Linked DNA regions of Marichromatium purpuratum 984. The protein of the gene in region 2 binds, or shares a complex with, the protein of the main gene of each other region. Links are inferred from orthologs where the notes say so. Each region holds a gene or a part of one and is shown on either strand. Other genes may lie near its edges.

Evidence for each region. The genes of interacting proteins can lie anywhere in the genome.
Region 1: the proteins of trxA (region 2) and trxB are in contact, whole or in part, in a crystal structure (PDB 1F6M), measured with the Escherichia coli proteins. The link is inferred for Marichromatium purpuratum 984 from one-to-one orthologs.

What each region holds. Positions count from the first base shown.
Region 1 is NZ_CP007031.1:2,606,657-2,609,629, reverse strand. It holds trxB (thioredoxin-disulfide reductase), read right to left. Parts: upstream 1,987-2,973; coding sequence 1,015-1,986; downstream 1-1,014. Other genes in the region: MARPU_RS11355 (high-potential iron-sulfur protein), read left to right, coding at 2,906-2,973; MARPU_RS11360 (C40 family peptidase), read left to right, coding at 2,323-2,778; MARPU_RS11370 (GNAT family N-acetyltransferase), read right to left, coding at 1-952.
Region 2 is NZ_CP007031.1:390,168-398,191, reverse strand. What follows is about bases 5,189-8,024. They hold trxA (thioredoxin TrxA), read left to right. Parts: upstream 5,189-6,361; coding sequence 6,362-6,688; downstream 6,689-8,024. Other genes in these bases: rho (transcription termination factor Rho), read left to right, coding at 6,885-8,024; MARPU_RS01825 (DEAD/DEAH box helicase), read right to left, coding at 5,189-6,160. In the rest of the region: pta (phosphate acetyltransferase), read right to left, coding at 1-1,911; MARPU_RS01840 (thioredoxin family protein), read right to left, coding at 2,082-3,095; ADP compounds hydrolase NudE, read right to left, coding at 3,140-3,688; yrfG (GMP/IMP nucleotidase), read left to right, coding at 3,879-4,598; more of MARPU_RS01825, read right to left, coding at 4,559-5,188. UniProt on the Escherichia coli protein: Participates in various redox reactions through the reversible oxidation of its active center dithiol to a disulfide and catalyzes dithiol-disulfide exchange reactions.

The sequences.
Region 1 (2,973 bases), 2.2 Mb from region 2 along the record:
TGCAGTGTTCCAGTCCCTGGTAGTAGCAGGCCTCGAAGTGGAGACTGTGGAAGGCGTCGCTGCAGCCCCAGTGGCGGCCGTAGAGGGTTCGGGCGCCGACCAGGTTGAAGGCCGCGGCGACGATCCGCGCTCCCTGGTAACAGAATACCACCAGCAGCGACTCACCCATGGTCTCGCCGAGCGTGGCGAAGAACGCCGGCGACAGGGTGGGGACACCGCCGCGCCGCTCGAAGGTGTCGCGGTAGAGCCGATGGAGGCTGGCCCACTCGGCGGCGCCGAGCTGGTCGCCGCGCAGTCGTGCGATGCGCAGACCGGCCTCGGCCACCCGTCGGCGCTCGCGGCGCACCTGTTTGCGCTTGGCCGAGGTGAACTGCGCGAGCAGACCGTCGAAGTCGCGCTCGTCGTCACGGTGCCAGTGGAACTGGCAGCCGAGCCGTGGCAGCAGTCCCGCGGTCGCGAGCGGCTCGCCCTCCCGCTCGGTGTGGAACAACCAGTGCATCGACGAGACCCCAAGCTGTTCGGCGAGGTGTCGCGCACCCTCGATCAGTGCTCGGGCGTGGCGTGGGCGCTCGGCGTCGTCGGCGCTGAGGATGCGCGGTGCGACCGCCGGGGTGTAGGGGGCGGCGATCACCAGCTTGGGGTAATAGGGGAGTCCGCGGCGGTGGTGCGCCTCGGCCCAGGCCCAGTCGAAGACGAACTCGCCATAGCCGTTGGTCTTGAGGTAGCAGGGCGCGGCGGCGCGCAGTATGCCGTCGGCGTCGCGCAGCGCCAGGTGCAGCGGGATCCAGCCGAACGTCTCGCCGACGCAGCCGTGTCGCTCCAGGGCGGCGAGGAAGCGGTGGTCGAGGAAGGGGGCGTCGTCGCCGACCAGCCGATTCCAGTCCGCGGCGGGGATCTCGTCGATCGCGCCGTGGGTGGTGAGGCTGAGCAAGGGGGGAGATGCATCGTGCATGTCCCCTCAGGTTGGGGCGGGTGGTGACGGCGCAAGCCGGTTGCGCGGTCACCGTCTCGGGGTCAGGACTGGGCCTGCTCCAGGGCCAGGGCGTCGAGATACTTCTCGGCGTCGAGCGCGGCCATGCAGCCGGTGCCGGCGGAGGTGATCGCCTGACGGTAGATCTGGTCCATGACGTCGCCGGCGGCGAACACCCCGGGTACCGATGCGGCGGTGGCGTTGCCCTGCAGCCCACTGGCGACGCGGATGTAGCCGTTGTCCATCTCCAGCTGGCCGGTGAACAGCTCGGTGTTGGGCTTGTGGCCGATGGCGATGAACACCCCGGTGAGGGCGAGTTCGCGGGTGCGCGCGTCCTTGGTGCTCTTGACGCGGATGCCGGTCACCCCGCTGGCGTCGCCGAGCACCTCGTCGAGGGTGTGGTCCCAGAGGATCTCGATGTTGCCGTGCTCGGCCTTCTCGAACAGCTGGCGCTGGAGGATCTTCTCCGCCCGCAGGCTGTCGCGGCGATGGATCAGGGTCACCTTGGCGGCGATGTTGGACAGATACAGCGCCTCCTCGACGGCGGTGTTGCCGCCGCCGATCACCGCGACCTCCTGGTTGCGATAGAAGAAGCCGTCGCAGGTGGCGCAGGCCGAGACCCCGCGCCCGCGGAAGCTCTGCTCGGAGGGCAGGCCGAGATACATGGCGCTGGCGCCGGTGGCGATGATCAGGGCGTCGCAGGTGTAGGTCGCCGAGTCACCCTCGAGGGTGAAGGGGCGGTTGCCGAGGTCGGCGGAGTGGATGTGGTCGAAGATGATCTCGGTCTCGAAGCGCTCGGCATGGCGGCGCATCCGCTCCATCAGCTCGGGACCCTGGACGCCATCCGGGTCGCCGGCCCAGTTGTCGACCTCGGTGGTGGTCATCAGCTGACCGCCCTGCTCGAGGCCGGTGACCAATACCGGGTCGAGATTGGCGCGCGCGGCGTAGACCGCAGCGGTATAGCCGGCGGGGCCGGAGCCCAGGATCAGCAGCCGGCAGTGCTTGGTGTCGCTCATGTCGATGGTCACTCCAAAGGGGATGGGTCGCCGTGTCTACGGGGCGCGTGACAACGGGCGTGAAAACAGAGACGGCCGGGGCTGGACCCGGCCGATGATGAGTCGCCGTAGACTGTAAGGGCTGGTTTGGAACACGTAAAGCAGTGTGCTGGCAGGGGGCGTGACCGGGGGCGCCGTTCGGCGCCTCGCGGGTTGTCGGCGAGATGCTGTCGAATCGCGCCTCGCTGCCTTGGAAGCCGTGTGTCGAGCGCCGATCCCGAGTCGGGTTGACAAGTGTGACTGGCTTTTCTAGATGTATGACATACAGCATCTTAGAAAAGATTGTTGCAATCAATTATGAGAAATGAAGCGGTCTCTTCCAGTGTGCGCGTCGGGATCCTCGCGGCGCTCGTATTGCTCGGTGGTTGTGCCGCCACGGGTGGGGCGCGCCAGCAGGTGGTCGAGGCTGGGCTCGCCCAGCTGGGGACACCCTACCGTTACGGTGGCACGGATCCGCGTACCGGAGTTGATTGCAGTGGTCTGACCTACTACGCCCACCACGCCGCGGGAATCGACATCCCGCGCGTCTCGGTGGCGCAGCTTGCCCGCGCCCGCCCGCTCGCCCAGGGGCGGGCACGCGCGGGCGACCTGGTGTTCTTCCGCACCGGTCCAGGGGTGCACCATGTCGGTCTGATGGTCGATGATGAGCGCTTCGTGCACGCCTCGACCTCGCGCCGCGAGGTTCGTCTGGCCCGGCTCGACGCGCCCTATTGGCGTGCCCGCTACCTTGGTGCCGGCACCTATCTCGACTGAATCGACCCGTCTCGACGGCCTCTTGTGCTCGCCTTTTAGGGACTCATGTTGCACAATGATCGACGGCCTCCGGGGTTTCCGGAGGTATCGAGATCACCAAGTGTGCCTTTTTGAAGGAGTTGATCCCATGTCCGATAAGCCAATTTGCAAGAGCCGTCGCGACGCCGTCAAAGTGATGCTGGGTACCGCTGCCGC
Region 2 (8,024 bases):
GTCGGGGAACACCAGTACGGTGGCGTGTCCGGCGACCTCGCTGTCGGGCATCTTCGAGCGTGCGACGTTGACGTCGACGGCGGCGTCGTACTGGATCGGACCCTCGATCTTGAGGTCCGGGCGACGCTCGCGGGCGAGCCGCGCGGCCTCGCGCACCCGCTCGACGTCCTCGCCCTTGCCCGAGCTGCCGCTCGAGTAAGAGAGCATCGCCACCCGCGGCTCGAGGCCGAAGGCCGCGGCGGTCTCGGCCGAGGTCACGGCGATCTCGGCGAGCTGCTCGGAGGTCGGGTTGGGGTTGACCGCACAGTCGCCGTAGACCAGCACTCGATCGGGCAGGCACATGAAGAACACGCTCGAGACCAGCTCGACGCCGGGCTTGGTCTTGACCGTCTCGAAGGCCGGACGGATGGTGTGCTGGGTGGTGTGCACCGCGCCCGAGACCATGCCGTCGGCGTCGCCCACGTGCACCATCATGGTACCGAAGTAGCTGACGTCCTCGAGCACATCGAGCGCCATCTGCTCGGAGATCCCCTTGTGCCGGCGCAGCTCGTAGTAGGCCTTGGCATAGCGCTCACGCTCCGGCGCCGTGGCCGGGTCGAGGATGCGGACCCCCTCGAGCTTGAGTCCGAGTTCGCCGATGGTGCGATGGATCTCGTCGGGATTGCCGAGCAGGGTGAGGTCGGCGACCTGGCGCAGCAGCAGGATCTCAGCGGCGCGCAGCACCCGCTCGTCATTGCCCTCGGGCAGCACGATGCGCTGGCGCCGCGCCTTGGCGCGCTGGATCAGCTCGTACTCGAACATCAGCGGGGTGACCCGCTCAGAGCGCCGCCCGGTGAGCCGGGTGCGCAGATCGTCGACGTCGACGTGCGCCTCGAACAACCCCAGCGCGGCGGCGATCTTGCGCGCGTCGCCGGGGAGAATGGTCGATTCGATGCCGTGCAGGTTCATCGCCGTGGTGAAGGTGTCGGTCGGCACCTGGAGAATGGCGACCTTGGTGCGGCGCAACCCCTCGATGAGCTGGCGCACCTTGTCCGAGGGCTCGATACCACCGGTGAGCAGCAGTCCGGCCACCCGCGGGAAGGCGGCCGAGGCATCGGCGGCGAGACTGGCGAGGATGATGTCGGCGCGGTCACCGGGGGTGATGATCAGGCTGCCGTCCTCGACATAGCCGAGGAAGTCGGGCACCGCCATGGCGGCAATCTTGTAGCTCGACACCACCTGGTTCATGGCGTCGTCGTCGCCGTAAAGGCGCTCGGCGCCCAACGCCTGACAGACCTCGCCGACCGTCGGCATGCCGAGTTCGGCGTCCTCGGGGATGACGCAGACGTTCTCCTTGTCGGTGAGCAGGTCGCGGGCACGGTCCTTGACCGTCTCGACGCACTCGGGCTCGACGCCGTTGACGATGCTCACCAGGAAGTCGCCGCCGCGCTCGCGCATCAGCTCGTGAGCAATGTGCAAGGCGTCCTGCGCCTCCTGTGGGGTGCGACCGAAGCCCTTGACCACCGCCACCAGACCGCAGCCGAAGTGGCTCGCCAGATCGGCGTTGAAGCCAAGCTCGAGCGAGGGGATCAGACCGTTGTAGTCGGTCCCGGCGCAGACCACCAGGTCGCAGCGCTCCTCGAGCATCTTGAACTTGTTGAGGATCAGCTTCAGCAGCTCGTCGTAGCGGCCGCTGCCGATCAGTTGCCGGGCGGTCTCGACCGTGCAGCCGTAGAGCATCTCGGGCGGAAACGGCAGATCGTAACGGCTGCGGATCAGCGCGGTCAGATTGTCTTCGCTCGAGCCTCGGGGAGCGAACGGCCGGAAGAACCCGACCTTCTGCTTGACCGACGAGAGCATCTCCATGAAGCCGAGCACGACCACGGACTTGCCGCTACCACGTCCGGCGCCGGCGATATAGACGCTTTGCATTATTCTTCCTCTTACGGGGCATGACGATCGTGCGCGATCGTCAGACCGTCAAAAACAGCGACGCGGCAAAATAACAGATAATAACCATGCCGGGATCGCGCTATTTCAATGACGTAGCGCCGGACCCCCTGATTTTCTCAACACTAGCACCGTACACGAATCGGGCGACCTCACTCATCGGAGGTCTCCACACGCCCCCGCCACCGACCATAGGAGAGATCGCGATAGGCGCGGCTGTCGATGTATTCGAGCACCCGCCCGAGCCGATAGAAACTCGCCACCGAGTCGACCCGCAGCAGCTCACGACCGCGCTCGTCGAAGAACAGCACCGACGGCGCATAGAACAGCCCCAGCTCGGCGGCCCAGTCGCGCGCGCGGACACGTCGACCGTCGGGGGTGATCACCGGGGTGGGGGCATCCATGTCGAGCTGTACCGCGTCGATCCGGGTGAAAGATGCATCCAGTCCGGTCTCGCGCAACACCTGGCCATGGAGCACGTCGCAGGCATGACACTCGCCGCGCTCGAAGAAGATCGCCAGTGGCCGTTCGGCAGGGAAGCGACGATCGAGGTTGTGCGGCGGCGGCTGGAAGAAATCGGCCTCGTTGAGCGCGTCGAGTTCGAACACCAGACGATTGTCGCCACGGGCGAGATAGTCGCGGAAGGACTCGCTTCGATAGTGGTCGTCGGCGACGTATTCGAGCGCGGCGCGAAACTGATAGGGCGGGTAGTAACCGCGCAGCCGCAGTGCCAGTCGTCCCGCGGCATCATAGAACAAGAGCGTCGGGGTGAAGTCGGCCTGCTCGCGCAGTGCCAGCGCGCGCTCGCTGAGCACCGTGCCATCCATCGCGGTGACCTCGGCCACGCCCCAGGCGTCGAGCGCGACCACATCGAAATGACGCCGGGTGTAGTCGCGGATGTCGGCCCGGCCGAACACCTCGTCCATCAACAGATGACAATAGGCGCAACGGCGCTGGCCGACATAGACCATCAGCCCGTGCTTGCCCGCCGCCACCGCCCCGGCCAGGTCATCGGGAAGATCGAACAGGGTCTCGGTGAACCAGTCGGGGTGTTCGAGCAGGGTCGCGCGCGGACGATCGTCGAAGGCCCCACCGCCCTCCTCTGCCACCACGGCGATCGTCACCGCCAGCAGAGCAGCAGCCAGCCATACTCGAATGATGGTCATGCGGATCCCTCCCGATATCGACCCCAGCGGTGACGGCGCGCCGCTCAGTCCCCGGCGGCAAGCGCGCGCTGCGCGAGGAAGAGCGCGGCGATGGCGCGCGCCTCGTCGAAGTCCTCGCGCGCGAGCAGCGCATCGAGCGCGTCCAAGCGCCAGGGTATCACCTCGATGTCCTCCGGCTCGTCGCCCGGCAGACGACTCGGATAGAGATCCTGGGCGAGCACGATCAGGCTGCGATGGGCGATATAGCCGGGCACCAGCGAGACTCGGTCGATGACGCGCAGCGCGCGCGCGCCATGCCCGACCTCCTCCTGAAGCTCACGATTGGCGGCCTCGAGCGGGTCTTCGCCCGGCTCCACCACCCCCTTGGGCAGGCCGAGTTCGTAACGCTCGCTGCCGGCGCCGTACTCGCGGATCAGCAACACCGTCTCGGCATCGAGCATCGGCACGATCATCACCGAGTCGTTGCCACTGCCGGGCACCCGCTCATAGGTACGCCGCGCGCCGTTGGCGAACTCCAGATCGATCTGCTCGACCCGGAACAGTCGACTCTCGGCGACCACGCGACGGTCGAGAATCTTGGGTTTGGACCGCATCAGGGACTCCTTGCAGGGATGAGAGCGCCGCGGCAGCCCGACACCGGGCACGCGGCTCGAAACCACCATAACCGAAGGCCGCCGGGGCGCGACGGGTTGGCGTCGCGCCCCGGCATCGGGCATCCTCTGCCCGACCGCTCCCGACCCAAGGCGGCGGTCTCCCACTCGCAACCAACCTCCGGCGCAGCACATGACCCCAGAGCCCATCGACCTCGACTGGACGCGGATCGACGCCGTCTTCCTCGACATGGACGGCACCCTGCTGGACCTGCACTTCGACAACCACTTCTGGCTCGAGCACATGCCCCGGCGCTATGCCGAGGCGCGCGGCATCCCGGTGGCGACGGCCAGGGCCGAGCTGCACGCCCGCTATCACGATCTCGCCGGCACCATCGAGTGGTACTGTCTCGATCACTGGAGCCGCGAACTCGGTCTCGACGTCGCCCTGCTCAAGCGCGAGGTCGAGCACCTGATCGCGGTGCACCCGCGGGTGGTCGAGTTTCTCGAACTGCTCGCCGCGCGCGGCAGGCGCCGGGTGCTGGTCACCAACGCCCACCAGCGCGCGCTCGCGCTCAAGCTCGAACGCACCCGTCTCGCCGGTCACTTCGAGCACATCATCTGCGCCCATGACCTCGGCGCGGTCAAGGAGACACCGGGATTCTGGTCGCGGGTGCAGACCATCGAACCCTTCGACCCGGCGCGCACTCTGTTCGTCGACGACAACCCGCAGGTGCTGCACGCGGCGCGCGACTACGGCTTCGGCTGGCTACTCGCCGTCGGCGCACCCGATTCACGCGCCGCGCCGCGCCGCGTCGAGGACTTCGCCACCATCACCGACTTCGGGCAGCTGATCCCCGGACTGGACGTGGCTCAGTCGACCGGCTCGATCTCCTCGGGCTTGGGCGACTGAACGCCTGTCTCCTGACTGGTTGAGGGCTTGCGTCGACGCCGCCGACGCCTCTTGCGCGGGGCCTCGGCCTGACCGGCATCGGTCTCGGTGGGCGGCTGGGGGGCGGGATCGGGGGCGGGATCGGTGAGGGCACAGGCGGCCGGGGCGTCCGAGACCTTGGTCGAACGCCGTCGACGCGGGCGCGGCGGCTGCGCCGACAACTCGCTCGAGGCGTCCTGGGTCGAGCCCTCGCCCGCCGCGCCCGGCTCGGTGGATCTCGGTCGCGCGCCGCGTCTGCGCCCGTCGCGTTCGCCGTGGCCGCGCTCACCACGCTCGCCGGAACGGCGCCCATCGCGACGCGCGCGCTCGGGACGCAAGCGGCTGCCGGGATCGACCTCGGCGAGCAGGCTCGGATCAACCGGCTCGACGGTGATCTTGGCGTCGATGAAGGACTCGATGTCGGGCAGACAGAAGGCATAGGTCTCGCAGACGAAGCCCACGGCATCGCCCGCAGCACCGGCACGCGCGGTGCGCCCGACGCGGTGGACATAGTCCTCCGGGTCCTCGGGCAGGTCGAAGTTGACCACGTGGGTGACGTCGGGGATGTGCAGCCCGCGTGCGGCCACGTCGGTGCCGACCAGCACCGGCAGCGAACCCTCGGTGAACTCGCGCAGCAGGCGCAACCGCTGTTTCTGCGGGACGTCACCGGAGAGCACGGCGGTGTTGATGCCGTTGCCCTGCAGATAGCCCCAGACGCGATCGGCCTCGCGCTTGGTGTTGACGAAGACGATGATCCGCGCATCGCCCTCGAGCCAGCCGCGCGCCAACCCGATCAGCAGCGGGATCTTCTCCTCGTTGGCGGTCATGTAACAGCACTGGCGCACCCGGTCGGCGGTGACCTGCTCGGTCTCGATCTTGATCAGACGCGGCTGGTTCATGTGCTCGTAGGCCAGCTCGGTGACCCGGTAGGAGAGCGTGGCCGAGAACAGCAGCCCCTGGCGCGACTCGGGCGGCGGCATCCGTCGCAGCAGGAAGCGGATGTCCTTGATGAAACCGAGATCGAACATGCGATCGGCCTCGTCGAGCACCACCACTTCGATGCCGCGCAGGTCGAACACCCGCTGCTTGAAGTAGTCGATCAACCGTCCCGGGGTGCCGATGAGGATGTCGACGCCCGCGGCCAGCTCATCGCGCTGCTTCTGGTAGCCGGTGCCGCCATAGGCCAACCCCAGACGCAAGCCGGTGTGAGCGCCGAGCACCAGCGCGTCCTTGTGGATCTGTACCGCCAGCTCGCGGGTCGGGGCGAGGATCAACGCCCGCGGTCGACAGACGGTGTCGGCGGCGTCGCGCGGCTCGGTGGGATGGCTGAGCAACCGCTGCATGGTCGCGAGCAGGAAGGCGGCGGTCTTGCCGGTGCCAGTCTGCGCCTGACCGGCGATGTCATGCCCCTCCAGGGCGATCGGCAGGGTCTCGGCCTGGATCGGTGTACAGTGGGTGAAACCGGTCTCGGCGAGACCCGCGAGGATCCGCGGATCAAGCGCCAGCGAGTCGAGGCGCGTCTGGGAGAGGTGTGTGTCTGTCATGACGTTTCGGGTATCCCTGAGCTGCAGACCTCGCGGGCGGGCAAGGCTTGCAAATTCTCTTCGCTTTGGATCAAATAGCATCTTACCCAAGGGCCCATATCAACGCCAATTCGCCCGCCCGCTCCACAGCCGACCCGCGCGACGCCTCAACGGCGAGTTCTCACGCCCTTCACCACACGAATTCAACGGGAGACGACTCCAGTGAGCGACAGCATCGTCCACGTGACCGATGACACCTTCGAGGAGGAGGTGCTGAAATCCTCCAAGCCGGTGCTCCTAGACTACTGGGCCGACTGGTGCGGTCCGTGCAAGATGATTGCCCCGGTCCTCGATGAGATCGCAAGCGAGTACGGCAAGGACCTCAAGGTCGCCAAGCTCAACATCGACGACAACCCCAACACCCCTCCCCGTTACGGCATCCGCGGCATCCCCACGCTGATGCTGTTCAAGGATGGCGAGGTCGAGGCGACCAAGGTGGGCGCCGTCTCCAAGTCGCAGCTGACCGCCTTCATCGACAGCAACCTCTGACACCCGGCAACCAACCAGCGCGCGGCGAGGCGCCCGTGCGTTCGAGGCGATCGACTTTCTAATTTCCACGGGGCGTCCGCCCGGACGCCCCCTCTCCGGTGGGCTGCCGTCCTGCAGCCGCATCCTCTCGCGACACCGATCCTTCTCGCGGGGCGCTGCCCACCAGCCACGACCTCTGTCTTTAACGATAACCGTGATGAATCTAACCGAACTCAAGAAGACGCCTGTACCCGAGCTGGTTGCCCTTGCCCAATCGATGGACATCGAGGGTGTCGGACGCTCTCGCAAGCAGGACCTGATCTTCGCCATCCTCAAGGCACAGGCCAAGCGTGGCGAGGACATCTACGGCGACGGCGTGCTCGAGATCCTGCAGGACGGATTCGGGTTCCTGCGCTCGGCCGACGCCTCCTATCTCGCTGGCCCCGACGACATCTATGTCTCCCCCAGCCAGATTCGTCGCTTCGCGCTGCGCACCGGCGACACCATCTCGGGCAAGATCCGTCCGCCCAAGGACGGCGAGCGCTACTTCGCCCTGCTCAAGGTCTCGGACATCAACTTCGATCGCCCCGAGAACGCCAAGTCGAAGATCCTGTTCGAGAACTTCACCCCGCTGTTCGCTCAGGAGCGGCTCACCCTCGAGGTCGGCAACGGCAGCACCGAGGACATCACCGCCCGCACCATCGACCTGGTCGCCCCCATCGGCAAGGGTCAGCGCGGCCTCATCGTCTCGCCGCCCAAGGCCGGTAAGACCATGATGCTGCAGAACATCGCCCAGTCGATCGGTCACAACCACCCCGATTGCTACCTGATCGTGCTGCTCATCGACGAGCGCCCGGAAGAGGTCACCGAGATGGCCCGCTCGGTGCGTGGCGAGGTCATCTCCTCGACCTTCGACGAGCCGGCCACGCGTCACGTCCAGGTCGCCGAGATGGTGATCGAGAAGGCCAAGCGACTAGTCGAGCACAAGAAGGACGTGGTTATCCTGCTCGACTCCATCACCCGTCTGGCGCGCGCCTACAACACCGTGGTGCCCTCCTCGGGCAAGGTGCTCACCGGTGGTGTCGACGCCAACGCGCTGCAGCGCCCCAAGCGCTTCTTCGGCGCCGCGCGCAACGTCGAGGAAGGCGGCAGCCTCACCATCATCGCCACCGCGCTGGTCGACACCGGCTCGCGCATGGACGACGTGATCTACGAGGAGTTCAAAGGCACCGGCAACATGGAGATCCACATGGATCGCCGCATCGCCGAGCGCCGTATCTTCCCGGCGATCAACATCAACCGCTCCGGCACCCGCCGCGAGGAGTTGCTGATGGGCCCGGCGGAACTGCAGAAGATG